One region of the Janthinobacterium sp. PSPC3-1 genome, then DNA from elsewhere that is predicted to be linked to it. Evidence: riboswitches for the same ligand, from Rfam matches in the RefSeq annotation. Region 1 holds a riboswitch; the other holds the start of a gene.
What was found. A riboswitch is a leader RNA that binds a small molecule or an ion and turns the genes downstream of it on or off. The one in region 1 is predicted to bind thiamine pyrophosphate.

Region 1 (12,030 bases):
GGCACGGTTTCGAAATAGCAATCGGCCACCTCGGCGCCGACCTTGATATGTTCGTACAGCTCGCGCCGCAGCGGCGAAAATGGCGCCACGCTGGCGGCGATACGCACCACGGCTTCCCCCTTGGGTGCCATGCGCGGCGCCGGTGCGTGGTACAAGGTCATCAGGAAAAGAGGATAGTCGATGCCAACGAGCAGCATGCCGGACTGGAATAGCTGGTTGACGGCCGAGTGCAGCTGTTCCGGTGTCAGCGACAGGTCAAAAAACACGCCTTCCTTGCGCTGCAACAGGCCTGGCGCAAGGCCGCCAGCCTGGTTGGCGCCAGGCACCGGTGTCTCTTCATTGCTCACTGCATCCCCCAATAGCGAAACTGATCACGTTGCACTGGAACAATATCACGGGGAAGCCCGGCGTGCGTGCCGGGCGAGGCGGGGAAACACAAAAAAATTCAGGCGCAATCCGTGGCCGCGGCAGGCCGCAGGCAGCGCCCGCCGGGCTTAGCGGCGCGGTGGATTGGAATAGATATCCTGGCCGACTTCGTTGATCTGGCGGCGCAGGTCGCGGCGTTCATCGGGGGTCATGCGGCCGGTGCGGCGCGCGGCATCGGCGCCGTCGCCACTACGGCGCTGCTCTTCCACGCGCGTATCGAAACTGCGTGCGTCACGTTGTTCGCGGTTACGGTTATCATTGCTGCGCTGCGGCTGTTCGAAGCGCTGCGATTGCAGTTGCTGCTGGTCGTCACGGCGCGGTGGCTGCTGCGACTGTGCCTGGGCCACGCCACAGGCCAGTACGGCGCACAGGACGAACGAAGACAGCACATGCACGGCAGGTGCGGACGAAGATGCGCTGGGAGCGGTGTGAATTTTTTGGCTGACGATATTCATTGAGTTCCTCTTCCGCAATGCCGTATAAACATAAAGCTGAATTCCACTGTGGCCCCAGTGTATGATGCTTTACACGGTGCAGTAAGAGTAATTGGGTAAAGTTTGTAACAGTATGTAATGGGTCGCGCCAGCCGCTTGCTCATGCTGCGCCAAGCGTTACTATAGCAACTAATGGACGATAACACGACACCCCAAATGACCACAACCTCCACTTCCGGCAGCAATACAACAACGCAAAACATCCATGGCCACCAGGCGAAAATCATGGTGGTGGATGACGATGTCCGCTTGCGCGACCTGCTGCGCCGCTACCTGACCGAACAGGGCTTCAATGTCTTCACGGCCGAGAGCGCCACCGCGATGAACAAATTGTGGCTGCGCGAACGCTATGACCTGCTGGTGCTCGACCTGATGCTGCCTGGCGAAGATGGCCTGTCGATCTGCCGCCGCCTGCGCGGCGCCGGCGACCAGACGCCGATCATCATGCTGACAGCCAAGGGCGAAGACGTGGACCGCATCGTCGGCCTGGAAATGGGCGCCGATGATTACTTGCCGAAACCATTCAATCCACGCGAACTGGTGGCGCGCATCGGCGCCGTATTGCGCCGCAAGGGTCCCGACGAAATTCCGGGCGCCCCATCGGAAACGCCGCAAACCTTCGAGTTCGGCGACTTCGTGCTGGACCTGGGCACCCGCACCTTGAAAAAGAGCGGCGAAACCGTGCCACTGACGACCGGCGAATTCTCGGTACTGAAAGTGTTTGCACGCCATGCACGCCAGCCGCTGTCGCGTGAAAAGCTGATGGAACTGGCCCGCGGGCGCGAATACGAGGTATTCGACCGCAGCCTGGACGTGCAGATCTCGCGCCTGCGCAAACTGATCGAACCCGATCCGTCGAGCCCGCTTTTCATCCAGACCGTGTGGGGCCTGGGCTACGTTTTCATTCCGGACGGACAGCCGCGCTGATCGCTGGCGAGGCTAGATGAAACTTGTTCCCGATATCAGCCTGGCGCGGCTGAAAAGCGGCCTGTTCTGGCGCACGTTTTTGCTGCTTGGCACCTTGACCACCGTCAGCATGATCTCCTGGATCGGCATGATTTCCGTGATCCAGCGCGAACCGCAGGCGCAGCAGATTTCCGCCCAGGTCATTTCCGTGGTCACCATCACGCATGCGGCGCTGACGCACTCGGCGCCCGAGCTGCGCCGCGAGCTGCTGTTCGACCTGGTCAGCAATGAAGGCATCCGCATCTTCCCGCTGGAGGAAGACGACCGCATCGATCCGCCGCCCGACAACTACCTGATGCCCGACATCGAGGCGCTGGTGAAAGCCAAGCTGGGCCACGACACGCGCTTTTCCGCGCGCGTCAACGGCGTGGCCGGCTTCTGGGTCAGCTTCAAGATCGACGACGACGAATACTGGCTGATGCTGGACCGCGAACGCCTGCGCGGCCTGACGGGCTTCCAGTGGCTGGGCTGGGCCAGCCTGGTGTCGCTGCTCTCGCTGCTGGGCGCAGCGATTATTTCCAGCCTGATCAACTTGCCTCTGTCGCGCCTGACGGTGGCCGCGCGCGCGATTGCGCAGGGCAAGCAACCGGCGCCGCTGCCGGAAAAAGGCCCGATCGAAATCATCGAGGCCAACCGCAGCTTCAACCAGATGGTCGACGACTTGCAGCAGGTGGAATCGGACCGCGCGGTGATCCTGGCCGGCATCTCGCACGACTTGCGCACGCCGCTGGCGCGCATGCAACTGGAAGTGGAAATGGCCAACCTGTCCGACGAAGCGCGCGAAGGGATCCAGTCCGATATCGGCCAGATGGACGACATCATCGGCCAGTTCCTCGACTACGCCAAGCCGACCGAAGCGTCGAGCTTTACCGACGTCGACATGAGCGGCCTGCTGGGCGATCTGGCGCGCGAAGCGATGCGCCTGCCTGACGTCAAGCTCACCACCGCGATCGCCGACGGCGCCCACGTGATGGGCAACCCGACCGACTTGCGGCGCGTGCTGAACAACCTGATCGAAAATGCGCGCCGCTACGGCAAGACGCAGGGCAGCGAGTTCACCGAAATCGATATCGCCTGCCAGCTCAAGGGCAGCAATGCTTCGCGCCGCGTGATCATCGACGTGCAGGACCACGGCCCCGGCGTGCCGGCGGAAAAGATCGAACAAATGCTCAAACCGTTTACGCGCCTCGACACGGCGCGCGGCCAGGCCAACGGCGCCGGGTTAGGCCTGGCCATCGTTGACCGCGTGCTGCTGCGCCACGGCGCCGAACTGCAGGTGCGCAACCGCAGCGGCGGCGGGCTGGCGTTCCAGATCAGTTTGCCGGCGGCGTGACCAGCAGCTTGCTCATCAACAATTCCGTCGCACCATAGCCGTACAGCGAATCGCTTTCCAGGCCCGGCGTATCGAAGGGCACGGATTCTTCGCGGTCCAGCTTGGCGGGATCGGCGTCGGCATAGGTGGCGCGCCAGGCGCGCTGCAGGGATTCGTTGCGGCGGATAAACGAGGGCATGGGCCAGGCGTCGCGGTCCCAGTGTTCGCTGTCGCCCAGCATGGTCCAGCGCTCGTTCAGCAGGGCCATGTCACCGGTGCGCAAGCGGCGTACGGCCTGCTCGGGACGCAGGGTTTCCAGCTCGGCCAGCGGCGGCAGCGCGTCGCGTTTCGGGCCGAACATATACGCCAGCATGATGCGGCCGGCAGGCGCCCTGCGCGCCACCACGCCGACCGCATGCCCTCCCCCCTGCAAGGGCACGGCAAACCAGCTGCCTTCGCGGTATGGTAAAGACTTCATCAATGTAAACTCCCAAAAACGTATTCGGGACACAGTCTACGCGAGCCCTCACTTCCGCGGCGCATGGTAGGCCAGCGCCGCGTACTCGCCTATTCGACTTTTTCGTCGTAGTGGAACTGCGCCACGATCGGTCCTGCCTTGAACAGCGCCTCCTTCAGCTCCTTGTCCAGCCGCGCATCGCGCCGGCGCATCCACTCGAACAGCATGGCCGCTTCGCGCCGGCTGGTGTCGCCCGCATGCGCCAGCACGCGGCGCAGTTCGGGGTCGGTGCAGGCCTCGAAACGCTGGCTGTGGAGGTCCAGCGCCTGCAGCGCGGCGACCAGGGCACCGATGGCGCGGTGCATGTCCAGCGCGGTGGCCGGCAAGCCGGATTCTTCCAGGGGTAGATGGGACATGCTGTTTCCTTTGTATGCGCGGGCGACATGCCTCGATATGCGCTGCATTTTCCACCGCGCGCCGGAAAATCTCAAGCGGCAAACACGCGTGCGGCCATCATCGTCCATAATCAGGCCTCGAACCTCATCAGTATCAGGAGAGCCATGTTCAATTTCGACTTCTACAATCCCACCCAAATCCTGTTCGGCCAGGGCCAGATCGCCGCCATCGGCAAGCTGATACCACCGCAGGCAAAAGTGCTGATGACCTATGGCGGCGGCAGCATCAAGCAGAACGGCGTCTACGATGAAGTGCGCGCCGCGCTGGCCGGCCACACGGTGCTCGAATTTGCCGGCATCGAACCGAACCCCAGCTATGAAACCCTGATGCAGGCCGTCGCCCTGGTGAAAAGCGAAGGCATCGATTTCCTGCTCGGCGTGGGCGGCGGCTCGGTGGTCGACGGCACCAAGTTCATCGCGGCGGCCGCCCTGCGCGACGGCGAAGCGTGGGACATCCTGGAAAAAGGCGGCAAGATCATCGACGCGGCGCTGCCCTTCGGCACCGTGCTGACCCTGCCCGCCACCGGTTCCGAAATGAATGGGTCGGCCGTCATCACGCGCAAGGCCACCCAGGAAAAGCGCTCGTTCATGAGCCGCAAGGTATATCCGAAGTTTTCCGTGCTCGACCCGAGCAAGACCTTTACCTTGCCGCTGCGCCAGGTCGGCAACGGCGTGGTCGATGCCTTCGCGCATGTGATGGAACAGTATCTGACCGCCTCCGTCAACGCCTCGGTGCAGGACCGCTTTGCCGAAGGCATTTTGCTGACCCTGATCGAGGAAGGCCCGAAGGCGCTGTCGCATCCGGACGACTACGACGTGCGCGCCAACGTGATGTGGTGCGCCACCCTGGCGCTGAACGGCCTGATCGGCGTGGGCGTGCCGCAGGACTGGTCGACCCACGCCATCGGCCATGAACTGACGGCCTTGTACGAACTCGACCATGCGCAAACCCTGGCCGTGACCCTGCCCAGCATGCTGCGCGTGCGCAAGCAGGCCAAGCGCACCAAGCTGCTGCAATACGCGGCCCGCGTGTGGGGACTCGATGGCGGCGACGAGGACGGCCGCATCGAAACGGCGATCGCGCGCACCGAATATTTCTTCCGCCATATGGGCGTCAAGACGCGCCTGGCCGACTATGGCCTCGGCCATGACAGCGTCGATGCGGTGATTGCCGCACTGGAAACGCACGGCATGACGGCGCTCGGCGAACAGGGTGAAGTGACCCTGGCCGTCAGCCGCAAGGTGCTGGAACTGAGCTTGTAGAGTGTTGTAAAAGCGCCAGCCTGGCAGACAGCGGGCGGCGGTTCATGTTAAGCTACCAATTCGCTAGGGGTCCTGGAGCTGTTATCCGGGTGAGATATACCCTTCGTACCTGATCTGGATAATGCCAGCGAAGGAAAGCGCAAAGTACCTCCCTCCTTTGATAGCTCCTGCGTTGGCGCCAGCCGAACAAGCAGCCTGCCGTTCTCTTCTCGATGAAGCGGCTTGAACCACGAGCAATCATGTCCACACCGAATCTGTCTGTCTCCGTTTTGACCCTGGCCATCGCGCAAGCGTTTGCCGTACCCGCCTTTGCGTTTGACGCCGCCAATGCCACCGATGCTGTCGATACCCCGTCCAGCATGGCCGAAGTGATCGTTACCGCCAGCAAGGTACCCAATGCGAAACGCGCCGCCGTCGGCGGCTTTTCCGAAGCGCCGCTGCTGCAAACGCCAGCTGCCGTCACCGTCATTTCGCAGCAGACCATGCAGAACCTGCAGATCCGCAATACCAGCGACGCCGTGCGTCTCGACGCCAGCATCAACGACGCCTACAACGCGGTCGGCTATGCCGAACAGTTCTCGATCCGCGGCTTCAAGCTCGACAACAATTCCAGCTACCGCAAGGACGGCATCGCGATTCCGGGCGACACGCAAATTCCGCTGGAAAACAAGGAACGCATCGAAGTGCTGAAAGGCCTGGCAGGGCTGCAAGCCGGCATGGCGGCGCCAGGCGGCGTGATCGACTTTATCGTCAAGCGCCCCACCAATGCGCCATTGCGCACCGTCACCGTCGAAGCGCGCGAGCGCGGCACCGTGTATGGCGCCGTCGACCTGGGCGGACGCCTGGAAGACACGCGTTTCGGCTACCGCGTCAACGTGGCCGCCGAACGGCTGCGTTCCTACATCAAGGGCGCCGACGGCAACCGCAAGTTCATCTCGGGCGCGTTCGACTGGCAAATTTCGCCGCAGGCACTGCTGCAGCTGGACGCCGACTACCAGGACAAATCCCAGGTCACCGCCCCCGGCTTCCAGCTGCTGAACAACACCACCCTGCCGACCGGCGTCAGTGCCGACACCCTGCTCAACCTGCAGCCATGGACGCGCCCGGTCGACACCATCACCAGCAATATCGGCCTGCGCTTCCAGTACGCCTTCGACGACAACTGGCACGCCACCATCAGCGCCAACCAGCACTCGTTCAAGCGCGACGACTACACGGCGTTTCCGTATGGCTGCAGCGCGCAGGACCTGTATCCTGGCTTCTGCGGCAATGGCGATTACGACGTGTACGACTACCGCAGCCTGGGCGAAACCAAGAAGCCGCTCAGCGCGCAAGCCATGATCCAGGGCAAATTCGCCACCGGCAGCCTGCGCCATGAATTCACGGCCGGTGTCGCCACCTTCCGCCGCAAGGACCGCGCCGGCCGCTATGTCTATGATTACGCCGGCACCAGCAATATCTACCATCCCGTCATCGTCGACATCTCGAACGGCGTGCAAGGCCCCGTGCGCCAGACGCGCAATGACAGGGAAAACTCGGTGTTCGTGCAGGACATCATCAACGTATCAAGCAACTGGAAGCTGCATGCGGGCCTGCGCCATATCGATGTCGACGGTTTTCAATATGTGCTGAAGGCCGACCCGAGTGTGGCCGAAGTGCGCGCCAAGCACGCCTTTTTACTGCCGAACCTGGCCCTGGTGTACAACCCGCTCGATAACGTGGCCGTGTATGGCGCGTATTCGCAGGGCATGGAACACGGCGGCACGGCCGACCGCAAGGCCGCCAATGCGAATGAAGAATTGTCGCCTAGCCGCTCGAAGCAGATCGAGTTCGGCGTCAAGGCCGATATCACGCCGGAGCTGATGCTGGCCGCCAGCCTGTTCCAGATCCGCAAGGGCCTGGAATTCCAGAACGCCAATAATTACTTCGTGCGCGCCGGCCAGGCCCAGCACCGCGGGCTGGAACTGTCGGCGCAAGGCAAGGCCAGCGCCGACCTGAACATCGGCGTCTCGGTCACCGCACTGAACAGCCAGCAGTCAAGCACCGGCGAAGCCTCGCTGGACGGCAAGCGCGTGCCGAACGTGCCGGCCTTCAAGAGTGCCGTCAACCTCGACTACCGCGTGCCGCAAGTGGCGGGTCTGTCCGTCAACGGCAGCTGGGAGTATTCGGGCAAAAAGGCGTTTGAATTCAACAACAACACCTTTGTGCCGTCGTACCACGTGGCCAGCCTGGGCGCCGCCTATGCGCTGCGCCTGGCCGGCAAGCAGGCCGTGCTGCGTGCCACCGTCAACAACGTGTTCGACAAGTTCTACTGGCGCGATGTGACGCCGGAATCCGACGGCTATCTGTTCCCGGGCGCCAGCCGCACGGTCAAGGTGTCGGCGCAGTTCGACTTCTAAGCGGTTGAAAGCAGCTGATCGAGCAGCGGCAAGGCTTGTTCCATGCGCTGCTCCAGCTGGCCGTGCAGGATATGATGGGGAATCCGGCGCGTTGCCAGCTCATCGAGCAATTGCCGGTAGATCAGCTGGCGCACGGCTTCCGATTCGCGCTGCAGGCCGTCCGCCACCCATGGCGTATCGGGCGCCGTCACCAGGGTCAGGTCGTACTGCGTGCCGGCGGCCAGGGCGGCAAGCTGGGCATCTTCACCGCCAAAATAATGGCGGCTGTACAGCACCGTCATCAGGGGTGTGGTATCGCAGATCAGCACGCCGCGTGCCGATGCGCTGGCCTCGCGTTCGCGCGCGACCTGTGTGCCGGCAATGAAAAATTGATCGTCAGCCACCGGCACCCTGCCCCGCGTTTCGACAAATTCACGCAGATATTCCGGCACCCACACGGTGCCATGGCGTTCGGCCAAGGCGGCGGCCAGCGTGGATTTTCCCGACGATTCCGCCCCGAGGATGGCGACCCGCAACAGCGCATGCGTCATTTGAGGACCATCGCGTCGGGTGCGGCCGGCGCCGCTTTTTTCCAGGCCAGCAGGCCGATGGTGGCCATCACCACGAACACGGCATACAGGATGGCGGTCAGGGTCAGGTCCTTGTAAACGTACAGGCCCACGTACAGGATATCGACCACGATCCAGACGATCCAGTTTTCGATTTTCTTGCGCGACAGCAGCAGCTGACCCAGCAGGCTGCCGGCCGTCAGGAAACCGTCCGCGTGCGGCACGTCGGTGTCGGTGGAGGTGAGCAGCCAGGAAATCAGCAGGAAACCGATCAGCCAGGCGCAGCAGCTGCCCAGCCAGCCGCGCGGCGTGAGCCAGGTGACGGGCAAGGCGGGCGCGCCGCTTGCCGGATGCAGCCATTGATACCAGCCCCAGGCGGAGATGGCGATAAACAACAGCTGCAGCGCCATGTCGCCATACAGGCGCGACTCGAAAAACACGAAACCGTAGGCGGCCGAGGAGATGATCGCAAACAGCCAGGCCCAGTGGTTCTGCCGAATGTTCAGTGCGACGGTTGTCAGTGCCAGGACAAAGGAAATCAGTTCGAGCGGCGTGGTGGCAAAACCCAGCAGGAGAAGCGTATCGTTCATGAGAATGGGGATGAGGCTGGTGGTGCAGTATGCAATACCAGGCTTGAATAAGCAAGAATCCCCACCCCGAGTCCCCCTATTCCAGGCGGACTTATTGGAAACCGCTGCGTGCCGCCCGGCTCAAAGTGTACCGTACGATCAGCTTGTGGAACGGCCGTATCACCATAATGTAGACCCGCCCCAGCCAGTTATGGCAGTGCACGGCGCTGGCCAGGGTCAGGCTGCCATGCGCGCCGCCATGCGGGCTGCGCAGCATCGACAGGCGGAAGTCCAGGTGGCTGTCATCCTCGCCGACAATAATCTCGTTGGCGGTCACGGCGTAGATGCGGAAGATGCCGACCCGCCCGCCGCCGCCATTCGTCAGCTGCGCGGCCGTCTTGATGCCGAAGCGCGCCACGATGGCGTCGCGCAGCACCATCAGCTTCTGCGCCCACCCCGGCTGGCTGCCAAACAGCGCCTTGGCCAGGCTTTCCATGTCCATGCCGGCCGCTTGCGCGTTCGGCAAGGCAACAACATACGCGTCGGCCAGGTCGCTGCCCGGATACAGCGGCGCGATCGCCGCTTGCGGCGGCAAGCCTGTCTTGCGCGCCTTGAGTGTGATTGCTTGCATAGCGGCCTCATGTTTTCGGTGATAACATGGCTATGATACACATAAATAATTTAATGTAAACAGCGATAACTTATGACCACAGCCAGCAGCAACTACCATCATGGCAACCTGCGCGAGAGCTTGATCGCGGCCACCATCGCCCAGCTGGCGCAGCAGAGCGATGCGGCGATCTCGCTGCGCGAACTGGCGCGCGCGGTGGGCGTGTCGATCGCCGCCGTCTACCGCCACTTTGCCAGCAAGGAAGCGCTGCTGGCCGAGGTGGCCGCCGCCGGCTTTGCCGCGCTGCGCCGCAAATGGGACCAGGAATTGCCGCCGGAAGGCAGCCTGCCGGCGGCCGAGCGCTTTCAGCTGCTGGGGCAGCAATACATCGAATTTGCATTGAATGCGCCGGCCCACTACCGGCTGATGTTCGAGCACCAGGACGTGCGCCAGTTCCCGGTCCTGCTGGAAGCGGCGCACGCCTGCTTTGCCTATGTGCTGCAAACAGCCGGCGCGGCCGTGCGCGAAGCCGGCGTCGACTCGCGCTGGGAACGCGCCGCCGCCAGCGCCGGCTGGTCGCTGGGCCATGGTTACGTGATGCTGCTGCTCAGCGGCCGCCTGGACATGATCGATGGCGGCAAGGAACTGTCGCCGGCGCTGGTGCCGCGCTTTTTCCAGTTGCCGGTGGAGGCGTTGCTGCAGCAGGAGCGCCAGCCATGATGGAGGCGCTCGATACTATTGCGTGGTTCAGCGCGCTTGGCACCTTTCAAGCCCGGGCAGGCCAGATCGCCCTGCCCGGCCTGCACGCCTGGAACAGCGCCCGCATGGCGTGGCTGCCTACCTCGCGCGACCAGCGCGATCCTATCCATGGCGAAGTGCTGCTGACGATGCTGAAACAGGCAGGCATTCCTTATCTGCAGGAGACGATGGCGAACTACAAGCTGGCGCTGCATTCCCTGCGTTCGGTGCCGGAACGCCTGATCAGTGTGGGCGCGCACGACTACACGCCTGCGGCCATCGGCGCGGCCCTGTATTGCGTGCGCATGGCCAGCCTTGAAATGCTGGCACAGCGGCAAGGCTTCTGGTGCGATGCGCTGCAACTCTACCGCGACGGTTACTGGCCCTGCGGGCGACTGGCCGACGGCACTTTGATGGTGTACTGAACTTGCCTGACAAAAAGATTGGCTACACGAGGCGTTCTCATGTGGCATCCATCAAATGCCATGTCACGTCGTCATCGGCAAATCCAGCAGCCAGTCGCGGCGCGGTCGCGGGAACGGCGCGCCCTGGTGCAACCAGACCTGGCGCCAGTATTGATTGACGATCGCCTGCAACGGATGGTCGGCCGCTACCCACGGTTGCCAGACGCCGCTGACCGGGCATGCTTGCGCGCAAGAACAGCTCAACAACGGTTCTGGCCGCGCCACCTGGCGCAGCAAGCCGCGCGCGGCGCGCGGTTCCACGGCGCCATGGTTGTGCCGTATCGTCAGGCACTGTTCCCATGTCACGCCGCCATAACGGGTATTGCCGGCGGCATCCAGCACATCGAAATGGCGGAATTCTTCGCCTTTGCGCAGCAGCCTGGCCGGCTGCGTCAAGCCCTGCCCTGGGGCGGGTTGCCAGTATGCGGAAAACGGCGCGCTCGGCGCGTCGCTGTGCAAGCCGGAAGGCCGCAGCGCATAGTCGGCGGCCAGGAAATACGGCTCTGTTGAAAGCGAGGCGGCGCTTGGCTGCGGGATGGCGGGCGGCGGGCTGATGCCCATGGCCGCGTCAAGCAAGCTCTTTCGTTGACCATCCCAAGGCGGCAGATCGGCCGGTGGCAATGGCAAGATTTTATCGAGGTTTGGAAAGCGGCGATTGGGGTTGAAACCGAGGGCACGATTAAGTACTGCATAACGTTCGCCGCGCGCTTTGTCCACATATGGTGCCAGCATATCGGCAAGATCAAAAGGAGAACCAAATTCAATTGCCAATGCGCTCGCACACTCTGCGCAGCCAAACTTGACTCCCTCATGCAATACATTCAGAGCACGCTGTTTGGTTGTGGGTGTTCGATCACCAATCTCATCGCCATTCGCAGCTCTGGGTATTGCATACAAATAATGCAAATTAAACGCAGCAGGCCCATATCCCTGAGAAAGCGCACATGCCATCATTTTTATGGCTACAGGAATATTTGCCCAATATCCAGGAATAACACCGTCCGTTCCCGCTCTTAATTTTTCTCCTAAAAAGGCCATCGCCTGTGGATTACCCATGACAGCAGCCTTTTGCCAGAAGGCATAAGCGCGGGTGGTGTCGCCTGTCACGCCTGTGCCGTTCGCATAATAGGTTCCCATCCGGTCATATGCCGCCGGTATGCCCAACTGCATGGCCTTTTCCACCAGTTGAACCGCCGCTTCATCACCGTATAAGGGGTCGCGCCCTTCCACATACAGGCTGGCCAGGTTGAGCATCGCCTTCCAGTGCAAGCGCTCCGCCGCCTGACGCGTCAGATCAACGATTTTTTTGTAATCGCGGTCTTCCACGAA
Region 2 (12,030 bases), on a different contig from region 1:
GTGCTGCTGGCCGCCCTGTACCGGCGCACGCTGGCCGCCGGACTGCCGCGCCAGCTGCTGAAAGCGGGCGCCCTGCAGGACGCGATTTTCAACAGCGCCAATTTTTCCAGCATCGCCACCGATGCCCAGGGCGTGATCCAGATCTTCAATGTGGGCGCCGAGCGCATGCTGGGCTATGCGGCGCATGAGGTGGTCGACAAGCTGACCCCCGCCAGCATTTCCGACGCGCAGGAAATCGTCGCCCGCGCGCAGGCCCTCTCCACCGAACTCGACACGCCCATCACGCCCGGCGTGGAAGCGCTGGTGTTCAAGGCCAAGCGCGGCATCGAAGACATTTATGAACTGACGTATATCCGCAAGGATGGCAGCTGCTTTCCCGCCATCGTCTCGGTGACGGCCTTGCGCGACGCGCAGAACAAGGTTATCGGCTACCTGCTGATCGGCACCGACAACACGGCGCGCAAGCGGGTCGAAGCCGAGCAGGCCATGCTCGACAAGCGCTTGCAGGAGCAGCAGGCCTATACGCGTTCGCTGATCGAAACCAATAATGCCGAGCTGGAAAAAGCGCGTCAGGTGGCCGACAAGGCCAACCGCGCCAAGTCCGAATTCCTGTCCAGCATGAGCCACGAATTGCGTACGCCCTTGAACGCCGTGCTGGGCTTTGCCCAGCTGATGGCGTCCGACGTGCCGCCGCCGACCCAGCCGCAGCAGCGCTCGCTCGACCAGATCCTCAAGGGCGGCTGGTATCTGCTGCGCCTGATTAACGAGATCCTCGACCTGGCCATGATCGAGTCGGGCAAGGTGACCATGTCGGAAGAGGCCATGTCGCTGCTCGACGTGCTGCAGGATTGCGAGGCGATGATCGCGCCGCAGGCGCAAAAACGCGGCATCGGCATGCATTTCCCGCGCTGCGGCGCGGCGTTCTATATCCATGCCGACCGCACGCGCGTGAAGCAGGTGATGATCAACCTGCTGTCGAACGCCATCAAGTACAACCAGAGCGGCGGCAGCGTGCAGGTCGTTTGCAGCCAGCGCGGCGACCGCGTGCGCGTCAGCGTCACCGACAGCGGCGCCGGTCTCGATGCAAAGCAGATGTCACAGCTGTTCCAGCCCTTCAACCGCCTGGGCCAGGAAAACAGCCAGGAAGAGGGCACCGGCATCGGCCTGGTGGTGACCAAGCAGCTGGTGGAATTGATGGGGGGCGCGATCGGCGTCGACAGCACGGTCGGTGTCGGCACCACCTTCTGGGTCGAGTTCAAGGCCTCGCGTGCGCCGCAACTGGTGCTGGGCGAAGGCGAAGTGTTGCCGGTGGCGCAGGAAGACTCCGATACCCAGCGCACCTTGCTGTACGTGGAAGACAATCCGGCCAACCTGGCGCTGGTCGAGCAACTGATCGCGCGCCGCAGCGACCTGAAACTGCTGACCGCCATCGACGCCCACCTGGGCATCGACCTGGCGCGCACCTGCCAGCCGGACGTGATCCTGATGGACATCAACCTGCCCGGCATCAGCGGCTTTGGCGCCTTGCGCATCCTGCACGAGGATCCACTGACCAGTCATATCCCGGTAATGGCGCTGTCGGCCAACGCCGTGCCGCGCGACATAGAAAAAGGGCTGGAAGCGGGCTTTTTCCGCTATCTGACCAAACCGATCAAGGTTGTCGAATTCATGGATGCGCTCGACGTGGCGCTGCACCATGCGGCCAAGCACGGCCTGGCCGACGACACCACCGCAGCACGCTAATCAAGCACTTACCAGGACTACCGCCATGCTACAAGCCACCGAGATACTGAACGCCAGCATCCTGATCGTCGACGACCAGGAAGCCAATGTGATGCTGCTGGAACAGGTGCTGCGCAATGCGGGCTACACCCGCATCACCTCCACCATGGACCCGCAGGCGGTGCGCGCGCTGCACCAGCAGCACCGCTACGACCTGATCCTGCTCGACTTGCAGATGCCGGAAATGGATGGCTTCGAAGTGATGGAAGGCTTGCGCGACATCGAGGCGGGCAGTTATCTGCCGGTACTGGTGATCACCGCCCAGCCCGGCCACAAGCTGCGCGCGCTGCAGGCAGGCGCCAAGGATTTCGTCGCCAAGCCCTTCGACCTGGTGGAAGTCAAAACCCGCATCCACAATATGCTGGAAGTGCGCCTGCTGTACCAGAAGCTGGCCGACTACAACAGGTCGCTGGAACAGGCGGTGCAGGAACGCACGGCCGAGCTGCGCGAAAGCGAAGCGCGCTTCCAGCGTTTTACGGAACTGTCGTCGGACTGGTACTGGGAACAGGATGCGGCAGGCAACCTGACACGCTTTTCCGGCCCGGTGGCCGAGATGCTGGGCATCGGCAGCGAAGACGAACCGCAGCGCTGGAACGCCGCCGAGCGCGCCCTGCTCGACGAAAAAATCGCCGCGCGCGAACCGTTTTTGGATTTTATCTACAGCCGCCAGAATGCGGATGGCAGCATGCAATACCTGCAGGTCAGCGGCGAACCGATGTTCGACCATGGCAGCCGCTTTGTCGGCTATCGCGGGATCGGGCTCGATATTACGGCGCGCCAGCAAAAAAGCTGATTTATACTGGCTGCTGTTCATTACAGTCCAGTTAAATCATGACCGACAAATCTCCCTCCTACTGGTTCCCCGCCAAGACCTATGGCTTCGGCTGGGGCTTGCCCATCACCTGGCAGGGCTGGCTGGTGTTCATCAGCGCGCTGGCGCTGCTGGCCGGCGGCGCGGTGCTGTTTCCGCCAACCCAGGTGCCGGTCGCCTATGTCATCTACGAAGTGGTGATCGTTGCCTTGCTGGTCGGCATATGCTGGTGGAAGGGCGAGCCGCCGCAATGGCGCTGGGGCAAGAAATAATCATCTGGCGCGCGACCTGAAACGCGTATAATTGGCCCGCTGCCGCAAGGCGGCAAACGCTAGGGGTCCTGCTCTTTGCTGTGGAAACACGGTGAAGCGCGGGTGAGAAATACCCTCCGAACCTGATCTGGATAATGCCAGCGAAGGGAAGCTTTAGGATGAACGCACCCCGCTTTTGTCGCGTGCGCGCAGCCGAACCTCCTTAGCTGGCTCCAGGCTTATACACAGCCAGCTAGCCAAGGAGCCAAAATGAACGCCAATCCGAAATTTCTTTCCGCCACCGCCACGGTCGACGAGGCCGCGATCGCGCCGCTGCCCAATTCACGCAAGATTTATGTACAGGGCAGCCGTCCCGACATCCGCGTGCCGATGCGCGCCATCAGCCAGTCCGATACGGAAGCGTCGTTCGGCGGTGAAAAAAATCCACCCATCTACGTCTACGATACGTCCGGTCCGTACACCGACCCGGACGTCGCCATCGATATCCGCTCGGGCCTCGATACGCCGCGCCTGCCGTGGATACTCGAACGCGCCGACACCGAAGAGCTGCCGGGCCCGACCTCCGACTACGGCATCGCCCGCCTGGCCGATCCGAAGCTGGCCGAGCTGCGCTTCAACCTGCACCGCAAGCCGCGCCGCGCGCTGGCCGGCAGGAACGTCACGCAGATGCACTACGCGCGGCAAGGCATCATCACGCCGGAAATGGAATTCGTCGCCATCCGCGAAAACATGCGCCGGCAGCAATACCTGGAAGAGCTGAAGTCCTCCGGACCGATGGGCGAGCGCATGGCCGAGATGATGGGCCGCCAGCACCCGGGCCAATCGTTCGGCGCCAGCATTCCGGCCGAGATCACGGCCGAATTCGTGCGCGAGGAAATCGCCCGTGGCCGCGCCATCATCCCCGCCAATATCAACCACCCGGAAGTCGAGCCGATGATTATCGGCCGCAATTTCCTGGTGAAAATCAACGCCAATATCGGCAACTCGGCCGTCACCTCGTCGATCGGCGAGGAAGTGGAAAAGATGACCTGGGCCATCCGCTGGGGCGGCGACAATGTGATGGATCTGTCGACCGGCAAGCATATCCATGAAACGCGCGAGTGGATCGTGCGCAACAGCCCGGTGCCGATCGGTACCGTGCCGATCTACCAGGCGCTGGAAAAGGTCAATGGCAAGGCCGAAGATCTGACCTGGGGAATCTTCCGCGACACCCTGATCGAGCAGGCCGAGCAGGGCGTCGACTACTTCACCATTCACGCCGGCGTGCTGCTGCGCTATGTGCCGCTGACAGCCAAGCGCCTGACCGGCATCGTTTCGCGCGGCGGCTCGATCATGGCCAAGTGGTGCCTGGCGCATCACCAGGAGTCGTTCCTGTACACGCATTTCGAAGAAATTTGCGAGATCATGAAGGCGTATGACGTGTCGTTTTCGCTCGGCGACGGCTTGCGCCCCGGTTCCATCTACGACGCCAACGACGAAGCGCAGCTGGGCGAACTGAAGACGTTGGGCGAGCTGACGCAGATCGCCTGGAAGCACGATGTGCAGGTGATGATCGAAGGCCCCGGCCATGTGCCGATGCAGCTGATCAAGGAAAACATGGACCTGCAGCTCGAGCAGTGCGGCGAAGCGCCGTTCTATACCCTGGGACCGTTGACCACCGATATCGCGCCCGGCTACGACCATATCACCTCGGGCATCGGCGCGGCCATGATCGGCTGGTACGGCACCGCCATGCTGTGCTACGTGACGCCGAAGGAACACCTGGGCCTGCCCAACAAGGCGGACGTGAAAGACGGCATCATCACCTATAAAATTGCCGCGCATGCGGCCGACCTGGCCAAGGGCCATCCGGGCGCGCAGATCCGCGACAACGCCCTGTCCAAGGCGCGCTTCGAATTTCGCTGGGACGACCAGTTCAATATCGGCCTGGACCCGGACAAGGCGCGCGAATTCCACGATGAAACCCTGCCCAAGGATTCGGCCAAGGTGGCCCACTTCTGTTCGATGTGCGGCCCGCATTTCTGCTCGATGAAAATCACCCAGGAAGTGCGCGAATACGCGGCCGGCATCGGCATCTCGGAAGAGAGCGCCGTCAAGCAGGGCATGGAAGTGAAAGCGATCGAGTTCATCAAGAACGGCGCCGAGCTGTACCGCAAAGTCTGAAGGAGGGTGCCATGATCCCCATCATGCTCAACGGCGCACCGCACCAGGTGCCGCCCCAACACACGCTGGACCAGCTGATCGAAGCGCTGTCGCTGCAAGGCCAGGCGCTGGCGCTGGCCGTCAACCGCTCGGTGGTGCAGCGGAAAAACTGGCCGGCGCATGTGCTGCAGGCAGACGACAAAGTGGACATTGTGCGCGCCATCGGCGGCGGCTAACAAATTGAAAGAACAGAACATGCATACCGAAACAAATAACGACTTGCTGACCATCGCCGGCAAGACCTATGCGTCGCGCCTGCTGGTGGGCAGCGGCAAATACAAGGACTTGCCGCAAACGCGATTGGCCACCGATGCGGCCGAAGCGCAGATCATCACGGTGGCGATCCGCCGCGTGAATATCGGCCAGGACCGGAACGCGCCCAGCCTGCTCGACGTGCTGCCGCCCGACCAGTACACCATCTTGCCGAACACGGCCGGCTGCTATACGGCAAAAGACGCCGTCTACACCCTGCAACTGGCGCGCGAGCTGCTCGGTGGCCGCAACCTGGTGAAACTGGAAGTGCTGGGCGACGAGAAAACCCTGTTTCCGCATATGCCGGAAACGCTGATTGCGGCTGAACAACTGGTCAAGGATGGCTTTGACGTGATGGTGTATTGCAGCGACGATCCGATCCAGGCGCGCATCCTGGAAGAGATCGGCTGCGTGGCGATCATGCCGCTGGCTTCCCTGATCGGCTCGGGCATGGGCATTTTGAATCCGTGGAACTTGTCCTTGATTATCGAACAGGCCAAGGTGCCGGTGCTGGTCGATGCCGGCGTCGGCACGGCCTCGGACGCGGCGATTGCGATGGAACTCGGTTGCGATGGCGTGCTGATGAACACGGCGATTGCCGGCGCGCGCGACCCGGTGCGCATGGCGCATGCGATGAAGCTGGCCGTGCGGGCCGGGCGCGAGGCGTTCTTGGCCGGCCGCATGCCGAGAAAATTTGCCGCCTCGCCGTCGTCGCCGATGGCGGGCCGGCTGGCGTGAGCGTGCTCGCGTTGCCATGTGTGCTGGTCTTTGCCGGGCTCGATCCTTCCGGTGGCGCCGGCATCGCGGCCGATATTCTGGCCATCGCCGCACAGGGCGCGCATGCGCTGCCGATTGTCACCGCGCTGACGGTGCAGGACAACGACCGCGTGTTCGAGGTACAAGCGGTGGACGCGGCGCTGCTGCTGCGCCAGGCGCAGGCCTTGACCGGCAAGATGGCGATCGATGCCGTGAAAATCGGCATCCCGGGCAGCGCGGCCAATGCGGCGGCGATTGCCCGGGTGATCCTGCAATTGCGGGTCGAGCATCCCGGCTTGCCGGTGGTACTTGATCCCGTGCTGGCCAGCGGCCATGGCGATCTGCTCGGTGTCGATGACGCGGTACGGGCGCTGGCGCCGCTGTTGCCGGTGACTACCGTGATAGTACCGAACGGACCGGAGGCCAGCCGCTTGACGAATGTTGCCGATGTTGCCGGCCAGGCGGCGACTTTGCAGGCACAAGGCTGCGGCCATGTGCTGCTCACCGGCGGCCATGGCGTGGGCAGCAGCGTCGTCAACCGCTGGTTTGGCGCGGCGGGCGAGGGGCGGGAGTGGCAATGGCCGCGCCTGCCCGGCGAATTTCACGGCAGCGGCTGTACTCTGGCGGCCGCCATCGCGGCGCGGCTGGCGTCGGGGCAGGCCCTGCCCGATGCGCTGGCGCAAGCGCAAGCGTATTGCCATGCGGCCCTGGCGCAGGCCTATGCCGTCGCACCGGGCCAGCTGATGCCGCAGCGGCTCACCACTTTCACTTTATAAGGAGGAACTCATGCGTGGACTGTATCTGCTTACCCCGAACTGGGATGATACCGACCGCCTGCTCGATGTGACGGAGCAAGCCTTGCAGGAGGGCGTGGCGCTGCTGCAATACCGCCACAAGAATGCCGATGCGGCGCTGCGGCGCGAACAGGCGGGCGCCTTGCTGCTGCTCGCCCGCAAATACGGCGTGCCTTTTATCGTCAACGATTTTATCGACCTGTGCGAGGAGCTGGACGCCGATGGCGTGCATGTCGGCGGCACGGACATCTCCGTGGCGCAGGCCCGTGCCCGGCTGGGCAAGCAAAAACTGGTGGGCGCATCGTGCTATGGCGATCTGCAGCTGGCGCGCCAGGCGCAGCTTGGCGGCGCCAGCTATATGGCGTTTGGCGGCTTTTATCCCTCGCTGGTCAAGCAGTATCCTGTCACCACCGATCCCGACATCGTGCTGCAGGCCAAACGCGAGATCGCCCTGCCGTGCGTGGTGATTGGCGGCATGACGCCGGAAAACGCCGCGCCGCTGGCCGCGCGCGGCGCCGACCTGGTGGCGGCGATCAGCAGCGTGTACCTGGCGGATGACGTAACTATTTCCGTGCGGGAATTTAATAAGCTGTTTGGCAACTAAGGCAGGCAGCGCAAGCGGGTCTGGTTTCACGGAATAATCGGCATATAATAAGACCATCCGTTTATCCCTTTTACTATGACCGAGGTTCCCTTGCCCATGAATCAGCCAGCCGCCAAACGCCTTATCCTGATCGTTGACGATGACCAGCTGCTGCTGGAGTTTCTCGGCGAAGTATTGCGCCATGCAGGCTATGAAACGGCGTTGGCCAGTTCGGCCGAAGCGGCCTTGCAACTGATCGCCCAGCGCGAGCCGGACCTGGCCCTGCTCGACATCCATATGCCCGGCATGTCCGGCCTGGAACTGGCCAAGCGCCTGCACGCGGAAACCGCCGTGCCGTTCATGTTCCTGTCCGGCAGTGGCGACAGCGAATCGGGCAAGCAGGCGGCCGCCTATGGCGCCGTCGGCTATGTCGTCAAGCCGGTCGATGAAGGCCGCCTGATGCCCGCCTTTGAAGCGGGCCTGGCGCGTGCCGACGATATCCGCCAGCTGCGCCGCACCGAACTGAACCTGAATGCGGCGCTGGCCGCCGGCCGCGAAACCAGCCTGGCCGTGGGCCTGTTGATGGGCAAGTTCCAGACCGACCGCAACACCGCGTTCGAGGTGCTGCGCGACCATGCCCGTTCCAGCCGCCGCAAGATCAATGAAATCGCCAGCCAGCTGCTGCTGGCCGAGGAAACCCTGAACGGCCTGCATGGCGCGTTTTTGAACCGCGCGAAAACGACCAAGTAAGCATCCAGATACCTCTTTACAGGACAACCATGAAAACCAAAGCAGCCGTGGCCTGGAAGGCCGGCGCCCCCCTGACCATTGAAACAGTCGACCTGGCCGGCCCGCGCGAAGGCGAAGTGCTGATCGAGCTGAAAGCGACCGGCATCTGCCATACCGATTACTACACCCTGTCGGGCGCCGATCCGGAAGGCATCTTCCCCGCCATCCTGGGCCATGAAGGCGCCGGCATCGTGGTCGATGTGGGCCCTGGCGTGAAAACGCTGAAAAAAGACGACCACGTGATTCCGCTGTACACGCCGGAATGCCGCGAGTGCAAGTTCTGCCTGTCGCAGAAGACCAATCTGTGCCAGAAAATCCGCAGCACCCAGGGCCGTGGCCTGATGCCGGACGCCACCAGTCGTTTCTCGCTGGACGGCAAACCGCTGTTCCACTACATGGGCACCTCGACCTTTTCCAACTACATCGTGGTGCCGGAAATCGCCCTGGCCAAGATCCGCGAAGACGCGCCGTTCGACAAGGTCTGCTATATCGGCTGCGGCGTGACCACCGGCGTGGGCGCGGTGCTGTTCTCGGCCAAGGTCGAAGCGGGCGCCAACGTGGCCGTGTTCGGCCTGGGCGGCATCGGCCTGAACGTGATCCAGGCCGCGAAAATGGTGGGCGCCGACAAGATCATCGGCATCGACATCAACCCGGCGCGCCAGGCGATCGCACGCAAGTTCGGCATGACGCACTTCATCAACCCGAACGAAGTGGACAACGTGGTCGACGCCATCGTCCAGCTGACCGACGGCGGCGCCGATTACAGTTTTGAATGCGTCGGCAACACCACGCTGATGCGCCAGGCACTCGAGTGCACGCACAAGGGCTGGGGCAAATCGTTCATTATCGGCGTGGCGGCGGCGGGACAGGAAATTTCCACCCGTCCGTTCCAGCTGGTGACGGGCCGCGAATGGCGCGGTTCGGCCTTTGGCGGCGCGCGTGGTCGCACCGACGTGCCGAAGATCGTCGACTGGTATATGGAAGGCAAGATCAATATCGACGATCTGATCACGCACCGGCTGCCGCTCGAACGCATCAACGAAGGTTTCGATCTGATGAAGAGCGGCGAGTCGATCAGGTCGGTGGTGCTGTACTAAGGAATCCAGCCGGCGCACCCGCTGCGCCGTCTGTTCCCCGTTTTCTGCTGTTTATCGCATGGCGCGCGCCGTGCGACCGCAATCTCGCTACAGTCAGGCTCCCAACGTCGACCGTAGCGAGGAATACCATGCTGATCCCATCCCGTCTGTGCCTGGCCTTTGCCGGCGCCATCCTCTCCTTCGGCGCCATGGCCGCTTCCGGTGAACCTTTTACGCTGGTACAAGGCAAGAATGGCGCCATCTCCACCTATGGCAGTGGCTCCGATAACGACGAGCTGGACCGCCTGAAGCGCACCAGCAATGGCCCCTTCCTGTGGTTCCGCGACCATGGCAAATCGTATGTGATCGAGGACCGGGATTTGCTGGCGCGCGCCGATACGGCCTGGAAACCGGTGCAGGCGCTGGGCCAGGAAATGTCGGTGCTGGGCCAGCAGATGGGCGAGCACGGCAGGCAGATGGGCAAGCTGGGCCGTGAAATGGGCGAGCAGGGCCGCCAGGCGGGCCAGGTGTCCCGGGCGGATGCGGCGGACCTGAAAAAGCTGTCGGCCCAGCTGGGCGAGGCGCAGCGCAAGCTGGCGGCGGCGCATCAGCAGCAGCGGCAGGCAAAATCCGAGGCCCAGCGCGATGTGGCAGAAAACCATGTCGAACAGGCCCAGGATGCGGTGGAAGTACTCCAGGACGAGATCGAAGCCGTGCATGAACGCATGGCCCACCGCCAGGATCGCGCCCATGACGCCGCGCTGGAAGCGAAAGGGCGCCAGATGGACCAGGCCGGCAAGCCGATGGACAGCCTGGGCAAGCGAATGGGCGAACTGGGCGAGCGCCAGGGACGTGCCAGCAAGGAAGCCGAACGCGCCACGCGGGGCGTGATCGAGGAAGCCTTGCGTACCGGAAAAGCGAAGCCGGTACGGGCCGGTTGACAAATCACCGCATCACACAGTAACTGGACAAATCCACAGTGAAATGCGGCATGCCGGTATAATCGGGGGATGCAAAATCTTCTTCACAACCTCAATCCCGAACAACTGGCCGCCGTCACTTTGCCAGCCCAGCATGCCCTGATCCTGGCGGGCGCCGGCTCGGGCAAGACCCGCGTGCTGACCACCCGCATCGCCTGGCTGATCCAGACCCAGCAGGTGTCGCCGCCCGGCATCCTGGCCGTCACGTTTACCAACAAGGCTGCCAAGGAAATGCTGACGCGCCTGTCCGCGATGCTGCCGATCAATACGCGCGGCATGTGGATCGGCACCTTTCACGGTCTGTGCAACCGGCTGCTGCGCACGCATTACCGCGATGCCGCCTTGCCGCAGACCTTCCAGATCCTCGACTCGCAGGATCAGCTGTCGGTGATCAAGCGCTTGCTCAAGGCAAACAATATCGATGATGAAAAATTCCCGCCGAAGACGGTGATGTATTTCATCAACAACGCCAAGGACCAGGGCCTGCGCGCCACCGACGTGGAAGCGTACGACGCGCACGAGCGCAAGATGGTCGAGCTGTACCAGCTGTACGACGACCAGTGCCAGCGCGAAGGGGTGGTCGATTTTGCCGAACTGCTGCTGCGCACGTATGAACTCTTGAGCCGCAACCAGCCGCTGCGCGAGCATTACCAGGCGCGCTTCCGCCATATCCTGGTCGACGAGTTCCAGGATACGAATAATCTGCAATACAACTGGCTCAAATTGCTGGCCGGCCATGGCAGCCGCGATGGCGGCGCCCTGTTTGCCGTCGGCGACGATGACCAGAGCATCTATGCTTTCCGCGGCGCCAACGTCGGCAACATGAGCGCCTTCGAGCATGAGTTCCAGGTGAAAAACCTGATCAAGCTGGAGCAGAATTACCGCTCGCACGGCCATATCCTCGACAGCGCCAACGTGCTGATCGCCAACAACAGCAAGCGCCTGGGCAAGAATCTGCGCACCGACGCGGGCCATGGCGAGCAGGTGCGCGTGTACGAGGCCAGCTCGGACCTGCAGGAAGCGCAGTGGATCATCGAGGAAGCGAAAAGCCTGATCGCCGAAGGCGCCTCGCGCAGCGAAATTGCGATCCTGTACCGCTCGAACGCGCAGTCGCGCGTGATCGAACACGCGCTGTTTTCGGCCGCGATTCCGTATCACGTGTACGGCGGCCAGCGCTACTTCCAGCGCGCCGAGGTCAAGCATGCGATCGCCTACTTGCAGCTGATGGACAATCCGCACAACGATTCGGCCTTCTTGCGCGTGGTGAACTTCCCCACGCGCGGCATCGGCATGCGCTCGATCGAGCAGCTGCAGGCCGCCTCCGAGCAGTACGGCATTTCGCTGTATGCGTCCGTGCCGTATGTGGCGGGCAAGGCGGGCAGTACCCTGGCCGGCTTCGTCAAGCTGATCGAGGGCGTGCGCTTCGAAACCCAGCAATTGTCACTGCCGGAAATGGTGCGCGTGGTGCTCGAAGCGAGTACCTTGCTGCAGCACTATCAGAATGAAAAGGAAGGCGCCGACCGTATCGAGAACTTGGAGCAGATGGTCAGCGCGGCCACCCAGTTCGTTTCCGAAGAAGGGTTTGGCCAGGCCGCGCCGGCGCACCTGGGGCCGTCTGCCCAGGCGCAATCGGGCGCGCCGGTCGTCAACCAGGATGGCATCGAAATTCTCGATGCCGACGCGCCGCTGCCGGCCGTGATGTCGCCGCTGTCGGCCTTTTTGTCGCACGCCTC

Region 2: linked by a shared signal. The riboswitch ahead of thiC (phosphomethylpyrimidine synthase ThiC) and the one ahead of ACP7B7_RS04630 (TonB-dependent siderophore receptor) in region 1 are both predicted to bind thiamine pyrophosphate.

What each region holds. Positions count from the first base shown of each region.
Region 1 is NZ_JAFCTQ010000003.1:37,043-49,072, reverse strand. It holds gene ACP7B7_RS04665 (flagellar assembly protein A) at 1-347, opposite strand, end outside; gene ACP7B7_RS04660 (hypothetical protein) at 495-881, opposite strand; gene ompR (two-component system response regulator OmpR) at 1,146-1,847, shown strand; gene ACP7B7_RS04650 (sensor histidine kinase) at 1,864-3,219, shown strand; gene ACP7B7_RS04645 (Imm26 family immunity protein) at 3,200-3,676, opposite strand; gene ACP7B7_RS04640 (hypothetical protein) at 3,766-4,071, opposite strand; gene ACP7B7_RS04635 (iron-containing alcohol dehydrogenase) at 4,216-5,373, shown strand; TPP riboswitch at 5,429-5,526, shown strand; gene ACP7B7_RS04630 (TonB-dependent siderophore receptor) at 5,613-7,772, shown strand; gene ACP7B7_RS04625 (AAA family ATPase) at 7,769-8,302, opposite strand; gene pnuC (nicotinamide riboside transporter PnuC) at 8,299-8,910, opposite strand; gene ACP7B7_RS04615 (DUF2867 domain-containing protein) at 9,002-9,520, opposite strand; gene ACP7B7_RS04610 (TetR/AcrR family transcriptional regulator) at 9,593-10,219, shown strand; gene ACP7B7_RS04605 (hypothetical protein) at 10,216-10,662, shown strand; gene ACP7B7_RS04600 (tetratricopeptide repeat protein) at 10,726-12,030, opposite strand, start outside.
Region 2 is NZ_JAFCTQ010000008.1:147,024-159,053, reverse strand. It holds gene ACP7B7_RS11425 (hybrid sensor histidine kinase/response regulator) at 1-1,743, shown strand, start outside; gene ACP7B7_RS11420 (response regulator) at 1,769-2,575, shown strand; gene ACP7B7_RS11415 (hypothetical protein) at 2,614-2,865, shown strand; TPP riboswitch at 2,917-3,031, shown strand; gene thiC (phosphomethylpyrimidine synthase ThiC) at 3,115-5,028, shown strand; gene thiS (sulfur carrier protein ThiS) at 5,040-5,243, shown strand; gene ACP7B7_RS11400 (thiazole synthase) at 5,263-6,057, shown strand; gene ACP7B7_RS11395 (hydroxymethylpyrimidine/phosphomethylpyrimidine kinase) at 6,069-6,851, shown strand; gene thiE (thiamine phosphate synthase) at 6,862-7,473, shown strand; gene ACP7B7_RS11385 (ANTAR domain-containing response regulator) at 7,570-8,202, shown strand; gene ACP7B7_RS11380 (S-(hydroxymethyl)glutathione dehydrogenase/class III alcohol dehydrogenase) at 8,232-9,338, shown strand; gene ACP7B7_RS11375 (hypothetical protein) at 9,467-10,258, shown strand; gene ACP7B7_RS11370 (UvrD-helicase domain-containing protein) at 10,328-12,030, shown strand, end outside.